3 regions of the Azospirillum sp. A26 genome follow, and region 2 is predicted to be linked to each of the others. Evidence: riboswitches for the same ligand, from Rfam matches in the RefSeq annotation. Region 2 holds a riboswitch; each other region holds the start of a gene.
The links. A riboswitch is a leader RNA that binds a small molecule or an ion and turns the genes downstream of it on or off. The one in region 2 is predicted to bind thiamine pyrophosphate.
Positions count from the first base shown of each region.

Region 1: it holds a riboswitch for thiamine pyrophosphate, as region 2 does, so the genes downstream of both, ABNQ39_RS04675 (ABC transporter ATP-binding protein) here and thiO (glycine oxidase ThiO) in region 2, are expected to answer to the same signal.
Region 3: it holds a riboswitch for thiamine pyrophosphate, as region 2 does, so the genes downstream of both, ABNQ39_RS23375 (ABC transporter substrate-binding protein) here and thiO (glycine oxidase ThiO) in region 2, are expected to answer to the same signal.

Region 1 covers NZ_CP170472.1:868,289-875,441, forward strand. The annotation lists gene ABNQ39_RS04650 (hypothetical protein) at 1-529, shown strand, start outside; gene ABNQ39_RS04655 (inositol monophosphatase family protein) at 567-1,379, shown strand; gene ABNQ39_RS04660 (universal stress protein) at 1,423-2,250, opposite strand; gene ABNQ39_RS04665 (ABC transporter substrate-binding protein) at 2,368-3,309, opposite strand; gene ABNQ39_RS04670 (ABC transporter permease) at 3,327-4,094, opposite strand; gene ABNQ39_RS04675 (ABC transporter ATP-binding protein) at 4,091-4,822, opposite strand; TPP riboswitch at 4,870-4,976, opposite strand; gene ABNQ39_RS04680 (acetoin utilization protein AcuC) at 5,097-6,224, shown strand; gene ABNQ39_RS04685 (hypothetical protein) at 6,420-7,031, shown strand; gene ABNQ39_RS04690 (hypothetical protein) at 7,028-7,153, shown strand, end outside.
Region 2 covers NZ_CP170472.1:2,936,449-2,943,601, reverse strand. The annotation lists gene ABNQ39_RS14755 (hypothetical protein) at 1-1,166, shown strand, start outside; gene ABNQ39_RS14750 (hypothetical protein) at 1,212-1,676, opposite strand; gene ABNQ39_RS14745 (PaaI family thioesterase) at 1,706-2,149, opposite strand; gene ABNQ39_RS14740 (thiazole synthase) at 2,295-3,101, opposite strand; gene thiS (sulfur carrier protein ThiS) at 3,285-3,506, opposite strand; gene thiO (glycine oxidase ThiO) at 3,503-4,699, opposite strand; TPP riboswitch at 4,691-4,790, opposite strand; gene ABNQ39_RS14725 (methyl-accepting chemotaxis protein) at 5,045-7,108, shown strand; gene ABNQ39_RS14720 (DinB/UmuC family translesion DNA polymerase) at 7,129-7,153, opposite strand, start outside.
Region 3 covers NZ_CP170473.1:2,057,873-2,065,025, reverse strand. The annotation lists gene ABNQ39_RS23385 (branched-chain amino acid ABC transporter ATP-binding protein/permease) at 1-975, opposite strand, end outside; gene ABNQ39_RS23380 (branched-chain amino acid ABC transporter permease) at 968-1,840, opposite strand; gene ABNQ39_RS23375 (ABC transporter substrate-binding protein) at 1,845-2,996, opposite strand; TPP riboswitch at 3,079-3,194, opposite strand; gene ABNQ39_RS23370 (DMT family transporter) at 3,228-4,142, opposite strand; gene ABNQ39_RS23365 ((2Fe-2S) ferredoxin domain-containing protein) at 4,275-4,607, opposite strand; gene ABNQ39_RS23360 (ABC transporter permease) at 4,794-5,933, shown strand; gene ABNQ39_RS23355 (ABC transporter permease) at 5,937-6,911, shown strand; gene cdd (cytidine deaminase) at 6,916-7,153, shown strand, end outside.

The DNA.
Region 1 (7,153 bases), 880 kb from region 2:
GCTGGCATTCGTCCAGCCACTGGCGGCGGCGGAGCCGCTGCGACCGGGAACCCCGCTGCCGCCCGGCTATGTGGAAGAACCGGAGACCCCACCCGAGGACCCGCTTCCTCCGCCGCCGAAGCCGCTGTCGGTGGCGCCCGATGAGCCGCAGGTCGTCGCTCCCGATGCAGCCGGTCTGCTGAAGGACTGCAAGCAGCAGACCTTCACCGACTGCTTTCGCCTGTGGCAACCCCCGCCGCCGCCGCCCGAATCTGAGAAGGATACCGCTGCGGCGCCTCCGCCTCCGCCGCCACCCGACCCCAAGGCGCCACGCCAACCGGCGCAGGGCGGTCCCGTACCGCCTCCGCAGCCTGATGCAGCCAAGGAAGCCGCCGCCGCCGCGGCCGACCGCGCCACCTTCGATGCGCTGTCGGAGGCGCTGAAGGACAGTGGGCTGGACGGCAAGGTGCTGCTGACCGACCCGAAGGGCGGCGATCCCGTTTTGAAGCTGGACAGCGTACCTGGCAGCAAGCCGGCGGCGAAGCGCTGATCCTCTCCGAACTCAAACTTCAAGGGGCCAACCGACCATGACGGGCTTCCCACTCCCCGACATCGACCGCGTCGCCGATCTGATCCGCTCCGTCGCCCGGATGGAGATCATGCCCTATTTCCAGAAGCTCGACGCCGCCGGCATCCGGCAGAAGACCGGCCCGACCGATCTCGTCACGCTGGCCGACGAGGCGGCGGAGCGGGCCTTGACCCCGGCTCTGTCGGCGCTGCTGCCAGGCAGCCGCGTCGTCGGGGAGGAGGCCGCCTCCGAGGACGAGCGCGTGCTCGACCGCATCCATGGCGACGATCCGGTCTGGATCATCGACCCGGTGGACGGCACGATCAATTTCGCCCAGGGACGGCCGATGTTCGCGGTGATCGTCGCGCTTGCCTGCAAAGGGGAGACGGTCGCCGGCTGGATCCACGATCCGGTCGATGGCCGGATGGCGACGGCGGTGAAGGGGCAGGGGGCCTGGCTCGACGGTCGCCGTGTCCATGTCGCACCGGCCGTTCCGTTGCCGCAGATGGTCGGAGCACTGTCCACGCGCTTCTGCAGTGCTGAGATGGGGCGCCAGTTGGAAGAGCGCAGCGTCGGGCTGGCGGACCGCGTGTGCCTGTCGAGCGCCGCCCAGGAGTATCTGCGCCTGCTGGACGGGCGGGCGCATTACTCGCTCTATCACCGGCTGATGCCGTGGGACCATGCGGCCGGCGTCCTGCTGCATGCCGAGGCCGGCGGCTATTCGGCGCTGATCGACGGGACGCCCTACCGGCCGGGGCTGCTGAACGGCAGCATCCTGCTGGCGCCCGACCGCGAAAGCTGGCAGGCGCTGCATGGACAGCTGTTCGGCTGAGTGCGTGTCGGGTGCAGGAGGCCGACAGCCCTCCCGCGCCCCTTCAATGCGCCAGCAGCGCCGGCAGGGCCAGCCCGTCCAGCACCGTGCGGGTCGCCCCGCCCAGCACCAGTTCACGCAGGCGGGAGTGGCCGTAGGCGCCCATCACCAGCAGGTCGGCGCCCTGGTCGGTGCAGCAGGACAGGATCATGTCGCCGACCTCGCCACCGGACGCGATGACCGACTGTGGACGGGCGGCGATGCCGTGGCGGTGCAGCCAGTCGACCAGGGTGGCGGCCTCCCTGCTCTGTTGCCCGAGTGGTTCCACGGTCAGCACGGTGACGGACTCCGCCGCCTCCAGGAAGGGCATGGCGGCGCGGACCGCACGCGTGGATTCGCGTGTGTTCTTCCAGGCGATCAGCACATGGCGGCCGATGGGGGCCGCAGCCGGCTGCCTCGGCGGCAGGATCAGGACCGGCGTTGCGGTCTCCAGCGGCAAACGGTCGGGGATGTGGTGCAGCGACACCCGCTCGCCCGCCCGCACGGCCGCGGATTGCGCAACGACGATCAGGTCGGCATAGGCGGCGCGCTCGGCCAGCAGATCGACATGGTCACCCTCTTCGACCGTCCAGTCGTAGGGCAGCCCGTCAAGCGACTTGCGGACCTCCTGCTCGATCCGCTCGGCATTCTCGTGGGCGATGGCGGTCGCCTCCGCCATGAAGCCATAGGATGCGGCGCGGCCGGTCGCGCCCGCCGGCATCGACACCGGGGTGGCGATGTAGAGCGCCTGGATATGGGCGGAGAAACGCTTGGCTAGGGCCGCCGCCACCGCCAGACGGCTGGCGTGGGCGTCGTCGTTGGCCATGTGCAGCAGGATGGTCTTGATCGGCATGCCTTCGCGTCTCCCAACATTATGATCGGTCCACCATCAGCCGGCGGAGCGGTTTCCCTCTAGGTAACGCTCCGCCGGGGTCGATGGCAACGCCGGTCACAAGGGAAAGGGAGGCGGTTACTTCACCATCACCGCATACTGGTCGACCGGGGCCACCGCCTTGATCAGACCGCGGGCCTTCAGGAACTCGGCGAAACGGGTATATCGCTCGGCATCCAGCGCGGCCGGGCTGTGAGAGAAGCGTGGCAGCGTGTCGGCCCAGGCGCGGCGGTTCAGTTCGTCATTCAACTCCGGCCGGCCCTTGACGAAGGCGGCCTGCGATTCCTCCGGATGGTTCAGGATGTAGAGCGTCGCCCGCTCCACCGCCGCCAGGAAGCGCTTGAAGCGCGGATCGTTCGCCTTGTCCTTGCGGGCGACCAGAATCAGCTCGTCATAGGGCGGAACGCCCTCTTCCTCGGGATAGAAGGCACGGCCGGGGTGCTTCTCGATCTCCATCTGGTTCAGTTCGAAATTGCGGAAGGCGCCGACCACCGCATCGACCTGACCCGACAGCAGCGACGGCGACAGGGAGAAGTTGACGTTCACCAGCTCGACATCCTTGAGGCTCAGCCCCTGCTTCTCCAGCATGGCGCCCAGCAGCGCGTCCTCGAAGCCGGCGATGGAGTAGCCGATCTTGCGGCCCTTCAGATCCTTCAGAGTCTTGACCGGCCCGTCGCGCAGCACGACGACCGAGTTCAGCGGCGTGGACACCAGCGTGCCGATGCGGACCAGCGGCAGCTCTTCCGCCACCTGCAGGATCAGCTGCGGCTGGTAGGACACGGCGATGTCGGTGCCACCGGCAGCCACCAGCTTCGGCGGGTCGTTGGGGTCGGCTGGGGCGGTCAGCGTGACCTCAAGCCCGGCATCCTTGAAGAAGCCCTTCTCCTGCGCCACCACCAGTGGGGCGTGGTCCGGGTTGACGAACCAGTCCAGCATCACGGACAGCTTGTCCTGGGCAAGCGCGGGAAGCGAGGTCATCAGGCCGGCAGCGATCAGGCCGGCGGTGAAAAGATGCTTCATCGGGTGTCTCTCCCCCTTCAAGGGTTGGCGTCTTCGGCAGGTTGGGTATCGGGTTGCCAGGGCAGGGCACGGCGGGCCAGCGCATCGACGGCGGCATACAGCGTCACCGCGAACAGCCCCAGCACCAGCACGGCGGCGAACAGAAGGTCGATCTGCATGCGGGCATTGGCGTGCAGCATCAGGTAGCCAAGGCCGGAGGACGACCCCACCCATTCGCCGATCACCGCCCCGATGGGCGCCACGGCGGCGGCCACCCGCACGCCGGACCAGAAGGCGGGCAGGGCGGCCGGCAGGCGGATGCTCCACAGGATCGCGGCGGGCGAGGCGCCCATGGTGCGCGCAAGGTCAAGCCAGCCGGGGTCGGTGCGCCGCAGCCCGTCGAACAGCGCGGTCGTCACCGGGAAATAGATGACCAGCACCGCCATGGCGATCTTGGACGCCATGCCATAGCCGAGCCACAGCACCAGCAGCGGCGCCAGCGCGAAGACCGGGATGGCTTGGCTGACCAGAAGCAGCGGCATCAGCCAGCGCCGCGCCGTGCGGAATCGCGCGAGCAGCAAGGCGCTGACCCCGCCCAGCGCCACGCCAGCCACCAGCCCGATCAGAATCTCGGCCAGCGTGGTCAGGCCATGGGTCAACAGCAGAGGGGCTTGCCGCTGCATGGCGTCCGCCACCGCCAGCGGACCGGGCAGCAGGTAGCGCGGCAGCCCGGTGGCCCAGACCAGCGCCTGCCAGCCGGCGACCAGCACCAGCAGGGTGATCGCGCCGCGCAGCAGCCCCTTCATTCCGCCAGCCTCCGCAACAGTTCGGCCTGATGCGCCAGCAGGTCCGGATCGTCGACACGGCGCGGCACCGGGCCGGAGGGCTCCAGCGCCGGCCCCATGACGGCCGGCCGGCCGGTCATCACATGCAGGCGGTCGCCGATGCGCAACGCCTCCAACGGGTCATGGGTGACCATCAGGACGGTGCGGCCGGCCAGCGTCTCCGCCGCCGTTTCCTGCAAGCGCAGCCGGGTGATGGCATCGAGCGCGGAGAAGGGCTCGTCCATCAGGACCAGCGGCTTGTCCTCCATCAGGGTGCGGGCCAGCGCCACGCGCTGCTTCTGCCCGCCTGACAACGCGGCGGGACGGTCGCGCTCGCGCCCCGCCAGGCCGACGCGGTCCAGCAGCTCGCGGGCCTGCTCCACCCGTGCCGGGTCGGGACGGCGGTGGCGCAGCCGGTCGCCGAGCAGGACATTGTCGAGAACGGTCAGCCAGGGCAGCAGCAAATCCTGCTGCGCCATGTAGGCGATCCGGCCGGCCAGCGGCTGCCGGTCGCCGGTGACCACCTCGGTCGGCGGCTCCGGCTCGGCCAGACCGGCGAGGATGCGCAGGAGCGTGGTCTTGCCGACGCCGCTCGGCCCCAGCAGGCAGGTGGTCCGACCGGCCGGCAGTTCCAGCGTCAGGTCGGAGAAAAGCAGCGTGCCGCCATAGGTCAGCCGCGCGCGCGAGATGGTCACCGAAAGCGGCGTCATCGCAGGCACGCGGGCATGCATGGTGGACTGGCGGAGATGGAGAGGGTGCGGTCCCGCATCACTGATCCCTACGCCGGCATGAACCGGATCAGGTTCCAGGGGTCGTCCCGCAACAGGACCTCTCAGCCGCCCATCGGCTCCCCCCAGTGAAGGCGGCGACTATAGGCGCGGACGATCCGTAACCGCAAGCATTGCCGGATGCAGGTTCCGGCATGCGGAAGCGGGCGGCTTGACCGCACCGCCGCGGCGCCTAGTTTCTGACGGGCATCGAGGAGTGCCCGTCCTGACCACGCCCTTCCGCACACCGCTGTTCATCGGCGGGGAAATCTACCGCGGCTCGACCTATGGGCCGAAGCATCCGCTGGCGATTCCACGCGTGTCGACCGCCATCGACCTCAGCCGCGCCATGGGCTGGCTGCCGGACGAGGTCTATCTCGACACCCATGTGGCGAGCGAACGCGAACTGGCGCGCTTCCACACGTCCAACTACATCGCCGCGCTGAAGCGGGCGGAGGCCGAGCAGCGGGTCGACGAGGCGACCGCCACCCGCCACAATCTGGGCAAGCTGGAAAATCCCGTCTTCGCCGAGATGTACCGGCGGCCGGCCCACAGCAGCGGATCGGCTTTGCAGGCGGCCAGGATTCTCGGCGACCGGCCGGCCGGTCTTGTCTATGCGCCGGCCGCCGGGACGCATCATGCGCGGCGCGACCGGGCCAGCGGCTTCTGCTATTTCAACGCACCGGTTCTCGGCATTCTGGAATTGCTGGACCATGGGCTGGAGCGGGTCCTCTACGTCGATCTCGACGCCCATCATGGCGACGGGGTGGAGGAGGCCTTCGCCGACGACGACCGGGTGCTGACCCTGTCCATCCATGAGGATGGGCGGTGGCCCTACACCGGCAAGGCGGAGGACCGCGCCGGCGGCATGGCCCGCAACCTGCCGGTGCCGCCGGGCTTCAACGACAGCGAGATGGAACATGTGATGGAGGCGGCGGTCCTGCCGCTGGCCCGTTCCTTCCGTCCGCAGGCGATGGTGATCCAGACCGGCGCCGATGCCTTGGCCGAGGATCCGTTGAGCCGGCTGGAGCTGTCCAACCGCGCGCTGTGGGATGCCGTGGCGGCGCTGCTTCCCCTGGCGCCGCGGGTGCTGGTGGTCGGAGGCGGCGGCTATAACCCCTGGTCGGTCGGGCGTTGCTGGGCCGGGATCTGGGCGGTGATGAACGGCATCGATCCCGCCGTGCGGCCGACGGCGGAGGCGGAGGCGGTGCTGCGCGCCCTGACCTGGAACCGCGCCGCCGGCCGCAACCCGCCGGACCATTGGTTCACCACGCTGGGTGACGAACGGCGGCCGGGTCCGGTGCGGGACGCTGTGAAGCGGGTGGCCGGGATGGCCTTGTCCTGAAGGGGGGCGCTGTCCTGACCCGCGGCCGACCGACTCATTCCGACGAATTTCGAACCAACCTGTGACGATTCGTTGACGGGGTCGGATTGTTTGTTGATGCTCTTTTCCACTGCGCCGGTGCAGCTTCCGCGTCGGGTGATGCGGGCTTCGGCGGGATTTGCCGGCAGGATTTGCGGCAGGAGAACGGGCGGGCGGATGTCGAACACGACGCTGTTCCTGATCGCCATCGTCATCATCATGCTGGCTGCCGTCCCGGTCGCCATGATGTTGAAGGATTTCCTGCCCAACATCATGGAGAAGAGCAGCGGCCTCGACCAGATCGAGAACCGCATCTACGTCCTGCATGCCGAGGCGCAGGATCTGCAAAACCGGGTGAACCATCTGGTCCAGCGTCGGAACAGCCAGTCTTCCGACCGCAACCGGCTGGAAAGCGATATCCGCAAGGCCGAAAAACAGGTCCGGGACCTGTCGGACCAGCCGCCGATGTTCGTGCATGAGGTCGGCGACCCGCAGGCCGGGCTGATGAAATTCGTCGCGACGGTGACGCAGGAGAAGGCGTCTGCCGCTGCCCGCGCCGCCGGTGAACGGGCGCAGGTCAACCCCATCTGGCGCTGCACGAACGTGGCCGAGGTCTGGGCGTCAAGCTTCGACGAGGCCAAGCAGTTGTGCGACGTGGCCTTCCCGTTCAAGATGGGTTTCCAGAAGACCTTCATGCGCGGCGATGCGCGGGCCGGGGGCAAGGCCGCCGGCAAGGGCGTGCCGACGCCGCCAGCCACCGCCCGGGCGAAGGCGGGTGCCGCCACATGATGATCAACTTCATCATCGTCCTGGCCATCGTCGCCATCGGTGCCTGGCTCGGCAACATCCTGATGAGCGTCGAGCAGCGGGTGTCGCAGGCGCGCCAGCGTGTCCGCGGTGTCCGCAGCAAC
Region 2 (7,153 bases):
TGCGGCCGCAATCGGAAGCCTCGCGCGCCGCGATGCCGCCCGCTGCGGCAATGGCCGCTCCCCCGCCTCCCGCACCGGCCATGGAACCGGCACCGGTGGGCGAGCCGCTGGCGAAGGTGGCGCCCTACGGCAGTGCTGCCGGGACTCCGGCGATGGCCGCGGTGCGCGGTGCCGAGGCCGGTGCTGCGGAAGGCGCCCAGGTGCTGTTCCATTACCCGCAGCCGGTCAGCGTGCCGAACGGCGGGACGCTGATGATGCCGATCGCCGTCCTCAGCCTGCCGGTGGAGCGGGTGGCGCTCTACCAGCCGGGCACCGATGCCCGCCACCCGCTGGCGTCGCTGCGGCTGCGCAACGACGGCGACACCGCCCTGCCGCCGGGGCTGCTGACCTTCTATGACCGGACCGGCGGCGCCGGGGCGGAGACCAGCGCCTATGTCGGCGACGCGCGCATGGCGACCCTGCCGGCGGGCGACAGCCGCCTGCTGTCCTTCGCCGTCGATCAGGCGGTGACCATCGACCGCGAGGAGAAGCCGAGCCGCCGGCTCTCCCGCGCCGCCCTTGCGGACGGGGTGCTGACCCTGTCGGTCACCGACCGGCAGAGCACCACCTACACGGTGGCGGGCGCCCCGGACGCCGACCGCAGCGTGGTGATCGAGCATCCGCGCCGTCCCGGCTGGGACCTCGCCGAGCCGGCGGGCGGCAAGCCGGAGGCGACGGCCGGCGCTTACCGCCTGCCGCTGGCGGTGCCGGCCGGCAAGACGGTGACGCTGACCGCGACGCTGGAACGGCCGCGGCAGGAGCGGATCGTGCTGACCGATCTGAGCGCCGACCAGATCGCCGCCCGCGCCTCCGCCCCCGAACTGCCGCCGGAGGTGCGTCAGGCGCTGACCACGCTGGCCGGCCTGCAGTCCACCGTCGCCGAGAAGGAGCGCCGCATCGCCGAATTGGAGGACGAGCGGACGGAGCGCATCGCCGACCAGGACCGGCTGCGCGAGAACCTGAAGGCGCTGCCGGCGGGCAGCGACCTGCACAAGCGCACGCTGGCGAAGATGGGAGAGGCGGAGAACCGCCTGGACGGCTTGGCTCGCGACCTGACCACCGCCCGCGCGGAGGCGGAGAAGGCCCGGCAGGTGCTGCGCGAACGGGTGAAGGCCCTGGTGATCTGAGGAGATGAGGGGGGCGGAGTTCCGCCCCCCTTTCGCACTTTGTCCTTACAGCGTCGTCGCGCTGCAATAGGCCCAATCCTCGCCCTGCAGGCCGAAGAAGGCGGCGACCGGCTTGCCGCTGGAGCGGTCGACGACGACGCGGAAGCGGGTGCCGGTGCAGGTGCCCTGGGTCTGCTTGGCGACCGGGACCTTGACGTGCTTGGACTTCAGGCAGGCCTCCGACATCTTCGGCGGGTTGGCCGGGCCGTCCACCTTCTTGCCGTTCAGCACCATGTAGTAGCTGGTGGCCTGCCCGCCCTTGACGTCGGCCTTCACCTCGATCTTGCCGAAGCGCGACTTGTAGAGGCCGGCATCCTGCTCGCCGTCCGGCGCGCCGCTGGGCAGCGAGCGGAAGGAGATGGCGGCGCAGGAGGGCGGGTCCTTGGCCTCGGCCGGAGCGGCGGCCAGAACGGCGATGCCGCCGGCCAGCAGCAGGGCGGCGGGCACGGACAACAGACGGGCAGACAGCATGGAAAAGCCCTTTCGAACCGGTTGAAACGTCATTTCGGCATCACGCAGAAGGTGGTCTGCTGCATCAGGGCGCAGTCCTTCTCGACACCGCCGTCCAGCATCGACACCTCGACCTGGGTGATGACCAAGGTGCGGCCCGGCTTCACCACACGGGCGCGGGCGATCATGACGTCGCCCTTGGCCGGCGACATCAGGTTGATCTTGAACTCCACCGCCAGCACCTCCGCCCCGGCCGGCATCAGGCTCAGCGCCGCATAGCCGCCGGCATTGTCGGCCAGCGTGCTGACCATGCCGGCATGGAAGAAGCCGTGCTGCTGCGTCAGGTCGGCACGGAAGGGCAAACGCATCTCGCAGAAGCCCGGCTCCATCGCCGCCAGTTCGATGCCGAGCGTCTTGCAGATCGGCTGCTGTTCGAAGGACGCGAAGCAGCGCGCCTTCCAGTCGGGAGTGCGGGGTTCGAAAATGGCGGGCAAGGGAAGGGTCTCCGGCAGATGGGCGCCAAGGGAGGCGGTGCGCCACAGCCTGCGTCAGCCGCCCCGCCGGATCAAGCGGCCGAACGGAGTGCGCGTCACCTTGCCCACCCCGGCCGTTCTCCGGTCGCTCCGCAATTGGCCGCCCTCAGCCGCCGATCAGGCCCATCTGCGGGCTGGACGGTTCGGCATGGGCGCGCATCGGCATGCGGCCGGCCAGATGGGCGGCGCGGCCGGCATTGACCGCATCGCGCATCGCCGCCGCCATCCGCACCGGGTCGCGTGCCTTCGACACCGCGGTGTTCAACAGAACGGCGGCGCAGCCAAGCTCCATCGCCAGCGCCGCGTCGGACGCGGTGCCGATGCCGGCGTCCAGCACCACCGGCACCGGGCTGCGGGCGCAGATCGTCTCGATGGCGTGCGGGTTGCGGATGCCCATGCCGGAACCGATGAAGGCCCCCAGCGGCATCACCGCCGCCGCCCCCAGGTCGGCCAGCTTGCGGCAGGTCACCGGATCGTCGTTGCAATAGGGCAGCACGACGAAGCCGTCATTCACCAGCTCCTCGGTCGCGCGCAGCAGTTCCTCCACGTCGGGATAAAGCAGTTCGCGGTCGCCGATGACCTCCAGCTTGATCCAGGGCGTGTCCAGCGCCTCGCGCGACAGCTGGGCGGTCAGCACGGCCTCCTTGGCGGTCATGCAGCCGGCGGTGTTGGGCAGCAGCCCGACCGGACCGGTCGGCCGCCCGGCGGTGGCGCGGGCCAGCACGTCGACGAGGCTTTCCGAATAGCCGTCCAGGCTGATGCGGCGGATCGCCAGCGTAACCAGTTCGCTGCCGCTGGCCGCCAGCGCGTCGAGCATCACCTGCTGGTTCGGATAGCCGGCAGTGCCGAGGAACAGCCGCGAGCCGAGGCTGCGCCCGGCGATGGTGAGGGTGTCGGGGGTGTCGGTGGGCATGGGGAGAACCTTTTGCAAAGGCCCTCTCCCGCCCCGGGAGAGGGAGGGGACCCGCGCCTTAGGCGTGGGGAGGGTGAGGGGGTATCCGAACATGGATTCTGATCCTTGCCCCACCCCTCACCCTTCCCATGCTGCGCATGGGCCCCTTCCCTCTCCCGGGGCGGGAGAGGGAAGATCGGGGGGTCAGCCGCCCTGGATGGGGCGGACGATTTCCAGGCTGTCGCCGGGCTTAAGCGCGGTTTCCAGCCAGCGGCGGCGGGGGACCACGGCGCCGTTCAAAGCGACCGCGACGCCCTTCGCACCCTCGGCGATGCCGCGCCCGGCCAGGAACTCGGCGACGGAGGCGGCGGACAGCGGCTCCTCACGGCCGTTGACGCGGATGGCTTCACGTGAAACGGCACTCATGCGGCGGCTCCCGCGGCAACGAAGCGGTCGGCGGCGAAGGGGTGCAGCAGCGGGTCGGTCTCGCCGGTCAGCACCAGGCGGGCGATGCCGTCGGCGGTCACCGGGGTCAGCAGGATGCCGTTGCGGTGGTGGCCGGTGGCGTGGATCAGGCCGGGAATGCAGCTCTCGCCCAGGATCGGCGCGTCGTCGCGGCTGCCGGGACGGAAACCCGCCCAGGCTTCCTCGATGGGCAGCTCGGCGATGCCGGGCAGCGCCCGCCATGCCCCGTCCAGCAGGGCGAACTGCCCGCCGGCGGTCAGGCGGTCGTCGAAGCCGCGCTCCTCCGTCGTGGCGCCGATCAGCAGCCGGCCGTCCAGCCGCGGGATCAGATAGGTGCCGGGCGTCCACACCACATGGCGCAGCAGCGGCAGAAGGGGATCCATGCGCAGGCAGACCATCTGCCCCTTCACCGGGCGCACCGGCGGCCGGGCGGCGGGCGGCAGTCCGGGCACCCCGGCCGACCACGCCCCGGCGGCCAGCACCACCCGGTCGGCCCGGTGCAGCGTCTCGGCAACCCGCACACCCACGGCGCGCCCGCCCTCCACCGCCAGCGCCACCTCGCCGCATTGCTCGTGCAGGTGGGCGCCGGCAGCCTCGGCGGCGCGGCGCAGAGCTGCCGAGACCTTGCGGTTGTCGACCTGATGGTCGCCGGCACAGAACAGGGCGCCGGCGACACCCGGTTGCAGGAAGGGTTCGCGCCGCCGCACCTCGGCCCCGCTCAGCCACTCCACCGGCAACCCCAGATCGCGCTGGAACCCGTGCAGGAAGCGCACCTTCGCGGCATCGTCGGCGGTCAGGGCGATGACCATGGTGCCTTCGCTGCGCAGGTCGACGGCCATGCCGCTCGCCGCTTCGAGATCGCGGGCAAAGTCCGGCCACAGGGCCTGCGACGCGCGGGTCAGCGGCAGCAGCCCCTCCTCGCCCGGCTCGGTCTCGACACAGGCGGCCAGCATCCCGCCGGCGGCATGGGTGGCGCCGCGCCCGGCCTCCCCCCGCTCGAAGACATCGACGCGGCAGCCGGCCGACGCCAGCCTCCAGGCGATGGCGAGGCCGATGCAGCCGGCGCCGACGATGGCAACGGACGGGCGGGCCAGGGAAGGACGGAGTCCGGACGCGGAAACGGAATATGGATGCGGTTCTGGCGCATGGATCATGCGGCGGCTCCCTTCGCTGGAATTACCCAGACAGGTTCGATGGGTGTGTTCTCAGCCGCGCGACCACCGCACGGCACCCCAGGCCTATGGATTGCCTTATGCCAATCTTCCGCTGGCCCCACAAGCGGAATCGACCACCGCCCGGACTTGCCACCACACAACCGCCCCCAACCTGCCGATGGATGCGGCGACAGGCCGCAGCCGGATACGGAGTCCCCCCGACAGGAAGCGCTACCGAGCGGCAGCTAAAATGTCGGCACAATGAGCCATACCCGGGCATTCAGCAGAAAACGGGCACCGCCGGTGCGCGGGATGAACAACAAAGACGACCGAGGATTCGCCAGCATGCTGTCTTTCTTCCGCTCGGACTCCCCGACCTCCCCCGTCCCCGGCACTCCGGCGGGCACCCCGGCTGGCGGGCCCGAACCGGCAGCGCACGCCACCGGACCGGCGGAACAGCCGATCCGCAGCCTGTGCCTGCCGGCGGAGCGGATCGGTGCCGCGGCGCTGGAGGGGCTGAATTTCGCCGCCGGGGCACCGGCGCTGGTCGTCGGCTTCGTGTCGCCGCATGTTGATTTCGCCGCCACCGCGCGGGCGGTCCGCTCCGCCCTGCCGGCGGCGACCCAGCTGGTGCTGGTCTCCAGCGCGGGCGAGCTGTGCGCGGCCGAGGGCCAGCCGCTCTACCGCAAGGCCGGCGACCGCTGGGACAGCGTGGTGCTGCAATCCTTCAGCCCGCGCCTGCTCGCCGGGGTCAGCATCCAGTCGGTCCCGCTGCATTGCGACGACCTGCGCGGCGGCCGCCCGACCCGCGATGTGCCGGCCCGGGTGGAGGCGATCCGCGGCGAGCTTGATCGCATCCGCGTTCCCTTCCCCGTCGACAGCCACGACACGGTGGCGCTGACCTTCATCGACGGGCTGTCGGCCAGCGAAAGCTGGTTCATGGAGGCGGTCTACCGCTCCGGCCATTTCCCCTGCCTGTTCATCGGCGGTTCGGCGGGCGGCAAGCTGGACTTCCGCAACACCCATCTGTTCGACGGCCAGCGCGTGCTGGAGAACGTTGCGGTGACGATCTTCCTGAAGATGGCGCCCGGCATCCGCTACGGCATCTTCAAGTCGCAGAATTTCCGGCCGACCCAGACCCGCTTCGCCGTGGTCGACGCCGACCCGATGCGCCGCATCGTGCGCAGCGTGATCGACCGCGACGGCTTCGAGGTCGTCGGCTTCATCGACGCGCTCGCCAAATCCCTGCGCTGCAAGCCGCAGGAGCTGCCGGGCAAGCTGGCGAAGAACACCTTCGCCATCGAGATGGAGGGGGAGCTGTTCATCCGCTCCATCTCCGGCTTCGATTTCGAGAAGGGGGAGGTCGCCTTCTACTGCGACGTCAATCCCGGCGACTCGCTGTGCCTGGTGGAGGCGACCGATTTCGTCCGCCAGACGGAGGACGACCTCTCGGCCTATCTGCGCAACAAGCCACGGCCGGTCGGCGCCATCCTGAACGATTGCATCCTGCGCCGGCTGAACAACCCCGACCAGCTGTCGCGGGTCCATGCCTTCGACGGGCTTGCCGCCGCCGGCTTCTCCACCTTCGGCGAGCTGCTGGGCATCAACATCAACCAGACCCTGTCGGCGCTGATGTTCTTCGAGGTGCCGCCCGGCACTGGGTTCTCCGACGACATGGTCGACCGCTTCCCGGTGCATTACGCCCGGTTCCAGAGCTATTTCATCGCCACCCGCTACAACCGGCTGGAGCTGCTCAGCCGCATCCGCAACAGCGTGATCGAGCGGATGCACAGCTATCTCGACGCGCTGGTGACGCTGACCGGCGGCGTGCAGGAGACCGCCAGCTATGCCGCGCGCATCGGCGGCTCGATGTCGGCGATCGAGGCGACGCTGAACCGCCACGCCACCCTGTTCGACGGCCACGCCGACCGCAAGGAGGCGCTGGTCCGCGAATTCAACCAGCTGTCCACCGTGGTCAAGAGCATCGAGAAGGTGCTGGCGGTGATCGACGGCATCGCCAGCCAGACCAACCTGCTGGCACTCAACGCCACCATCGAGGCCGCCCGCGCCGGAGAGGCCGGAAAGGGCTTCGCCGTGGTGGCGGCGGAGGTGCGCAAGCTGGCCAACGACACCAAGCAGACGCTGGCCGACACCCGCCGCGCCATCGACCAGGTGGTGACCTCCGTCCGCTCCGTCGGCGGCCAGCTGGACGACACCAGCGCCCGCATGGACGAGGCCGCCACCGCCTCGCAGGAGTTGCAGACCGACATCCATGCGGTGATCGACGAGGTGGAGGGCGCCCAGAAGGCCATCGAAGGCCGCCTGTCCGACATGAACGACCATGCCCGCCGCATGGAGGACATCAACCGCTACATCGCCTTCCTGAAGCAGCTCGACCGGGCGGGGTAAGCGGGCGGCTGCCCGACACCTCACGCCAAAAACCCGTGCAGGAAC
Region 3 (7,153 bases), on a different replicon from region 2:
CGCCTCGACCGACGCCCGCGGACTGCGGCCGAACAGGCGGGCCGCGATGCGGTCGAGCAGGCCGGTGAGCCCGTCGGGCGCCAGCACCACGGTCGCCAGCAGGGCGACGCCATAGACGACCAGATAGCCGCGCTCCAGGAAGCGGAACCACTCCGGCAGATGCAGCAGAAGCACGGCGCCCAGCACCGCCCCGGCCATCCGCCCCCGCCCGCCGACGATGGCGATGGTGAGGATGGAGACCATGACCGGGAATTCCAGCACCTCCGGCGAGACGACGCGCTGGGTGTGGACGGCCAGCGCCCCGGCGGCCCCGGCGAAGAGCGCACTGATGCCGAAGGCGATCAGCCGCAGCCGCCCGACGTCGAGCCCCAGCGTTGCCGCCGCCAGCGGATCGTCGCGCAGCATCGCCAGCGAGCCTCCGAGCCGTCCCCGCGCCAGCCGCCAGCCGATCAGCCCGCCGAGAGCGACCAGCCCCCAGACCAGCCCGGCCATCGGCAGCCCGCGCGGCACCGCCCAGCCGAACAGCACCGCCGCCAGCACTCCGGCCAGCCCGTTGGAGCCGCCGGTCAGCTCCGGCAGGTTGACCGCCAGCAGATGGAGAACCTGGGCGATGCCGAGAGTCGCCAGGGCGAAGTAATGCGACTCCAGCCGCAGCACCGCCAGACCGACCGGCAGGGCCAGCAGCAGCGGCACCAGCATCGACAGCGGGAAGGTCGCTTCGAAACCGAGCCCGTAGCGGCTGCCGAGGATACCCGTCACATAGGCGCCGACGCCGAAGAAGGCGCCCTGCGCCAGCGACAGCGCACCGCCGAGCCCGAAGACGATCTGGAAACCGAAAGTCGCCAGCGCATAGACCCCGGCAACGGTCAGGACGCGCAGGCCGTAGGGGGACGCGAAGGCCAGCGCATAGACCAGCAGGGCAAGCGCGCCGGCGATCAGCGCGACAGTTTCCGCCGGAGAGTGCCGTTCACCCACGGCGCCGCACCGCTTCGCCGAACAGCCCTTGCGGACGCAGAACCAGAATCGCCAGCAAGGTCAAATACAACGCGCCCAGCGCCACCGGATATGAGAGCACCGACGACACCCCCACCTCGAACAGCGCGATCAGCAGGGCGCCCACCACCGCACCCGGCACGGAGCCCCAGCCCCCCACCGTCACCGCGATGTAGGCCTTCAGAATCAGGTCGCCGCCCGAGGTCGGCGTGACGAAATAGCGGTTGGCCAGCAGCAGCCCGGCCGCCCCGGCACAGGCCGCCCCGATGGCGAAGGTCACCAGGATCATCGCGGTGACCGGCACGCCGCAGGCGCGCGCCATCTCTGGATCCTGCGCCGTGGCGCGCAGCCGGCGGCCGAGCTGCGTGCGGGCGAACACCCATTGCTGCGCGCCGATCAGCAGCCCCGCCACCGCGACGATGGCGAGCGATTGCTCGGGCACCGCCAGCCCGGCGATGTGCAGCGTGTCGTCGCCGAACAGCGGCGGTGCGGCGCGCGGCTCCGGCCCGAACAGGATGGCGGCCCCGTTCTGCAGGATGATGCCGACCGCGATGGTGCTGATGAAGACCGAGACCGGCGGCCGGCGGCGCAGCGGCAGATAGGCCGCCAGTGCCAGCAGCAGCCCCAGCGCCGCCATCAGCGCCAGAACCACCGGCAGCAGGACGATGCCCGGCAGCGGGATCAGCGGCGCCAGCGCAACCGCCAGCAGCCCGCCGGCCATCACGAGATCGCCCTGGGCGAAATTCACCGCCGAGGTGGCGTTCAGCACCAGCACGAAGCCCAGCGCCACCAGGGCATAGGCCGCCCCCAGCGCCACCCCGTTGACCAGCAGTTGAAGCGCCGCCATCCGCTCACTTCGCCGCAAGCGTCGGGTCGTCGTACCGCTTCACCAGCACCGGCACGCGGCTGGCCCCGTCATAGCAGACGATGACGGCGGAATGGGCCATGTTGCCCTTGCCGTCGGACTTGTAGGTCATGGCGAGGCCCCGGAACGTCTCGGCGGACAGCGCCTTGCGGATGGCGTCCGGCGACCGGGCGCCGGCCTTCACCGCCTCCAGCACCATGGTCATGCCGTCATACTGGCCGAGCGCGAAGGCGTCCGGCTCCTTGCCGAAGGCGGCGCGGTAGGCGTCGGTGAAGGCCTTGACCTCCGGCGTGCCGCCCGAGATCGGCGATGCCGCGGTCTCGGCACAGACGCCATTCAGCTCCGCCGGTTCCAGCAGGGCGGCGGTGCTCGGCTGATGCATGGCGGAGCCGGCGACGATGGGCAGGGTCACGCCGCTGGACGCCGCCTGCCGCAACAGCAGCGCGGTCGGGCCGGAATGCAGGTGCAGGACCAGCACGTCCGGCTTGGCGGCGAGCGCCTTGGTCAGCACCGGCAGCAGATCCTTGGCCGCCGGGTCCACCCCCTCCTCGAAGACGGGCGTGACGCCCAGCGCCTTGAAGGCGGCGTCGAGATGGGCCTTGCCGCTCTGGCCGTAGGCGGTGGTCTGGTAGATGACGGCCGGTTGCCGCTTGCCCAGCTCCTCCACCACATAGCGGGCATGGGCGGCCTTGGTCACGGCGTCGCCGGGGAAGAAGCGGAAGACCCAGGGATTGCCCTGCTCGGTGATCGAGGCGGTGCCCGACACGGTGACCAGCGGCAGCTTCAGCTCGCCCGCCAACGGCAGCATCGCCAGCATCTGGGTGCCGAGCATGCTGGCGGCGACCGCGCCCACCGTGCCGCGGCCGGCCGCGCGCTCCAGCGCCGTCACCGCCGCCTCGGGCGAGGTGCCGGTGTCGACGACCTCCGAGGCGATGGCGACGCCGGCCGGTGTCTGCTTCAGCGCCAGGACGGCGCCGTTGCGCTGGCTGGTGCCCTCCAGCGACAGGAAGCCGGTCAGCGGCACCAGCACCGGGAAGGACAGCGTGTCGTCGGCACGGGCGGCGGACGACAGACAGACGGACGACAGGCAGGAGGATGCGGCCAGCAGGCCGATCAGAAGGGAAAGCGTGCGCCGCATGACCGAAAACTCCTCGACACGCGCCGGCGGTTGGGGCGACGCGGAGGGGACGGGGCGCTTTGCAGCAGCTTTCAGCGGGTCCGTCGGGTTCCGGTCGGCTCCCTTCGCCGGCATGACCCGGATCAGGTTCGATGGGTGTTGTCTCAGCCCCCACGGTTGCCGAACCGGCATCCGCATGAGGCACCCCAGCCGTGAACAGGCGGCGAGAGTGTCGCCGCCGGCCCCGTCCTGTCAAGAACCCAACCGGCGGCGCGCCACCATGGTTTCACGATGCAGGATGTAGAGCCCGCTGCCGATGATCACCATGGCGCCGGCCAGGACCGGCACCGTCGGCAGGTCGCCGAACACCAGCCAGCCGAACAGGCTGGCCCAGACCATGCCGGTATATTCGAACGGCGCCACCACCGCCGGCGGCGCGCGGCGGAAGGCCTGGGTCAGCAGGACCTGTGCCCCAGCGCCGATGGCCCCGACCAGCGCCATCAGCCCCAGCGCGAAAGCGGTGGGCGCCGTCCAGACCGGCACGGCCAGCGCCCCGCTGACCAATGTCGTCGTCAGCAGCAGGTAGAGCACGATGGACGCGCTGGTTTCCGTCCGCGACAGGCCGCGCACGGCCAGTGCGGCCAGCGCATAGAACAGGGCGGCGCACAGCCCGACCAGCACCGGCACCAGCGGCGCCCCGGCCGACGGCTGCGCCATCACCACCACGCCGCTGAACCCGACCACCACGGCGGCCCAGCGGCGCCAGCCCACCGGCTCGCCCAACAACGGCGCCGACAGCGCGGTGATGAACAGCGGACCGGCGAAGCTCAGCACATAGACGTCGGCCAAAGGCAGTTCGCGGAAGGCATAGAAGAAGCATCCCATCGAGATCAGCCCGGCGAAGGCGCGCCACACATGCCCCAGGGGCCGCCGCGTCCGCATCGCCGCGATCCCGCCGCCGCATGTCAGGGTGTAGCCGCCCACCAGCAGAAAGGCGACCAGCGAGCGCACGAACATCAGCTGCGGCACCGGGTAATCGGCGGTCAGGAACTTGATGAGCGTGTCCATCGCCGCGAACAGCAGGATGGCGCCCAGGAAGCAGCCGACGGCATAGGGAACCGAATCGGCCTCGGCAGGCAGCAGGTCGGCGGTTTCGGCGTCGGTCATGGACTCGGTTCGGAACGGCAATGGCGGGAGCTGCCCACATTATGGGCAAATGCGCCCGCGTCCCAATGCCGCAACCGCAGGTCTGGTAGGCGCAGCCATACTTAAAGGTTGGCTCGGGCGCCCCCCTTCGCCTCACCGCGTCAGAACCATCACCAGCCGTTCGACCGGCGCATCGTTCACCAGATGCGAGTCGACGATCTCGTCGATGTCCTCCGGGGTTTCCGGCCGGTACCAGATGCCGTCCGGATACACCACCATCAGCGGCCCGGCGGAACAGAAGCCGAGGCAACCGGTCATCGCCATGCCGACATCGGTCAGGCCCTTGCCCTGGATTTTCTGATCGAGCCGCTGCCACAGCGGATGCGCGCCCTTGGCGGCGCAGCTGCCGCGCGGATGGCCGGGCGGACGCTGCTGGGCGCAGCAGAAGACGTGGTGACGGAAGGTCTGCGGGATGTCGAGCGGCATCGGCGATGCTCCATAGCCATAAAATTTCTATGGGTAAGAAGCATGCCAGAATGCTGCGTTGCGGCAAGACTTTTTGTAATCCTTCCAACTCCAGGCGGCGCTTGGATTCCCGGCACCATGAAATGCTTGGTCGGCAGAGCATTGGCGGTTAAGAATCCCCGGCAAGGGGCAATCCAGGAGACGCCGGTGCTGCTGAGCGGATCGGGGAAGGGCCAGCCGGGCGCGGTGCCGGGCTGGGTCGGGTATGCGCTGCTGCCGGTTCTCAACCTCGTCGCGGCCTTCGTGCTGTCGGGGCTGGTGATCCTGGTGATCGGCGAGAACCCGGTGGACGTGCTGTCGCTGCTGCTGTCGGAGGCCCTGGGATATCCCGAGGCCATCGGCTACACCCTCTATTACACCACCGACTACATCTTCACCGGGCTGGCGGTCGCCATCGCCTTCCATTGCGGGCTGTTCAACATCGGCGGCGAGGGGCAGGCCTATCTGGGCGGGCTCGGCGCCGGGCTGGTGGCGCTGGCGCTGACCGGCTGGCCCTGGCCGGTGGTGGCGGTGCTGGCGGTGCTGGCGTCAGCCCTGTTCGGCGCCGCCTGGGCCTTCATCCCGGCCTGGCTCCAGGCCAAGCGCGGCAGCCACATCGTCATCACGACGATCATGTTCAACTTCATCGCCGCGTCGATCATGACCTGGCTGCTGGTGGACGTGCTGATCCGCCCCGGCAGCCAGTCGCCGGAAACCCGCGAGTTCGATCCCGGCGTCTGGCTGCCGTCGATGGACCGGGCACTCGGCTGGTTCGGCATCTCCATCCCGGCCTCGCCGCTGAACCTGTCCTTCCTGTGGGCGCTGGCCTGCTGCCTGCTGTTCCACATCTTCCTGCGCCGCACCCGCTGGGGCTACGAGCTGCGCACCGTCGGCCGCAACGAGCGGGCGGCGGTCTATGCCGGCATCTCGCCGGCGCGCAACATCGTCATCGCCATGCTGATCTCCGGTGCGCTGGCCGGCTTCGTCGGCGTGAACGAGATCCTGGGCGTGCAGCACCGGGTGATCCTGAACTTCACCGGCGGCGTCGGTTTCGTCGGCATCGCCGTGGCGCTGATGGGGCGCAACCATCCGGTCGGGATCATTCTGGCGGCTCTCCTGTTCGGTGTTCTGGCGCAGGGCGGCGGCCAGCTGTCCTTCGAATACCCCACGATCAACCGCGAGCTGGTGATGGTCATCCAGGGTCTGGTCATCCTGTTCGCCGGTGCGATGGAGAACTTGTTCAAACCGCAGGTGGAGGCGCTGTTCCGTCGCCGCGGCAGTGCCGCCGCCGATACGGGGAGGGGCTGAGCGATGGAAGACGCGCTGCTTCTGGCCTTGCAGCTGCTGGGCGCCACCATCCGCGTGGCGACCCCGCTGGTGCTGGCCGCCTTCGCCGGCATGTATTGCGAGCGGGCCGGCGTGGTCGACATCGGGCTGGAAGGCAAGATGCTGGCCGGCGCCTTCTTCTCCGCCGCCGTCGCCTCGGCCACGCTGAACCCGTGGCTGGGGCTGCTGGCCGGCATCGCCGCCGGGGTGGCGCTGGCGATGGTCCATGGCTTCGCCTGCATCACCCACAACGGCAATCAGGTGGTGTCGGGCATGGCGATCAACATCCTGGTCGCCGGGCTGGCGCCGACGCTGGCCTATGCCTGGTTCCAGCAGGGCGGCCAGACCCCGCTGCTGCCCAATCAGGCGCGCATCCCCGCGGTGGAGCTGCCGGGGGTGGAGGCGCTGTCCGGCATCCCGGTGCTGGGGCCGGTCTACCGCGAGCTGCTCAACGGCAACAATGTGCTGATCTGGGTGACGCTGGTCCTGGTGATCGCCACCCATTGGGTGCTCTACCGCTCCCGCTTCGGGCTGCGGCTGCGGGCGGTGGGCGAGAATCCGGCAGCGGTCGACACCGCCGGCCTGTCGGTGGCGACGCTGCGCTATCAGGCGCTGCTGGTCACCGGCGTGCTGACCGGCATGGCCGGCTCGTATCTCTCCACCGGCCATGGCGCCGGCTTCGTCCGCGACATGACCGCCGGCAAGGGCTATCTGGCGCTGGCGGCGCTGATCTTCGGCAAATGGCGGCCGGGCCCGACCCTATTCGCCTGCCTGCTGTTCGCCTTCACCGACGCGGTGCAGGTCCGCCTCCAGGGCGTCGTCCTGCCGGGCATCGGCGTCATCCCGGTGCAGTTCATCCAGATGCTGCCCTATGTGCTGACCGTCCTGCTGCTGGCCGGCTTCGTCGGCAAGGCCATCGCCCCCAAGGCGAGCGGCATCCCCTATGTGAAGGAACGCTGAGCCGATGGCCGACACCGCAGAGCTGCCCCAACTGATCGAAGCGGCCCGCGCCGCGCGCGAGAATGCCCACGCCCCCTATTCCAAGTTCAAGGTGGGTGCGGCGATCCTCGGCGAATCGGGCCGCATCTTCGCCGGCTGCAATGTGGAGAACGCGGCCTACCCGCAGGGACAATGCGCGGAATCGAGCGCCATCGGCGCCATGGTCACCGCCGGCGACCGCCGCATCCGCGCCATCGTCGTGA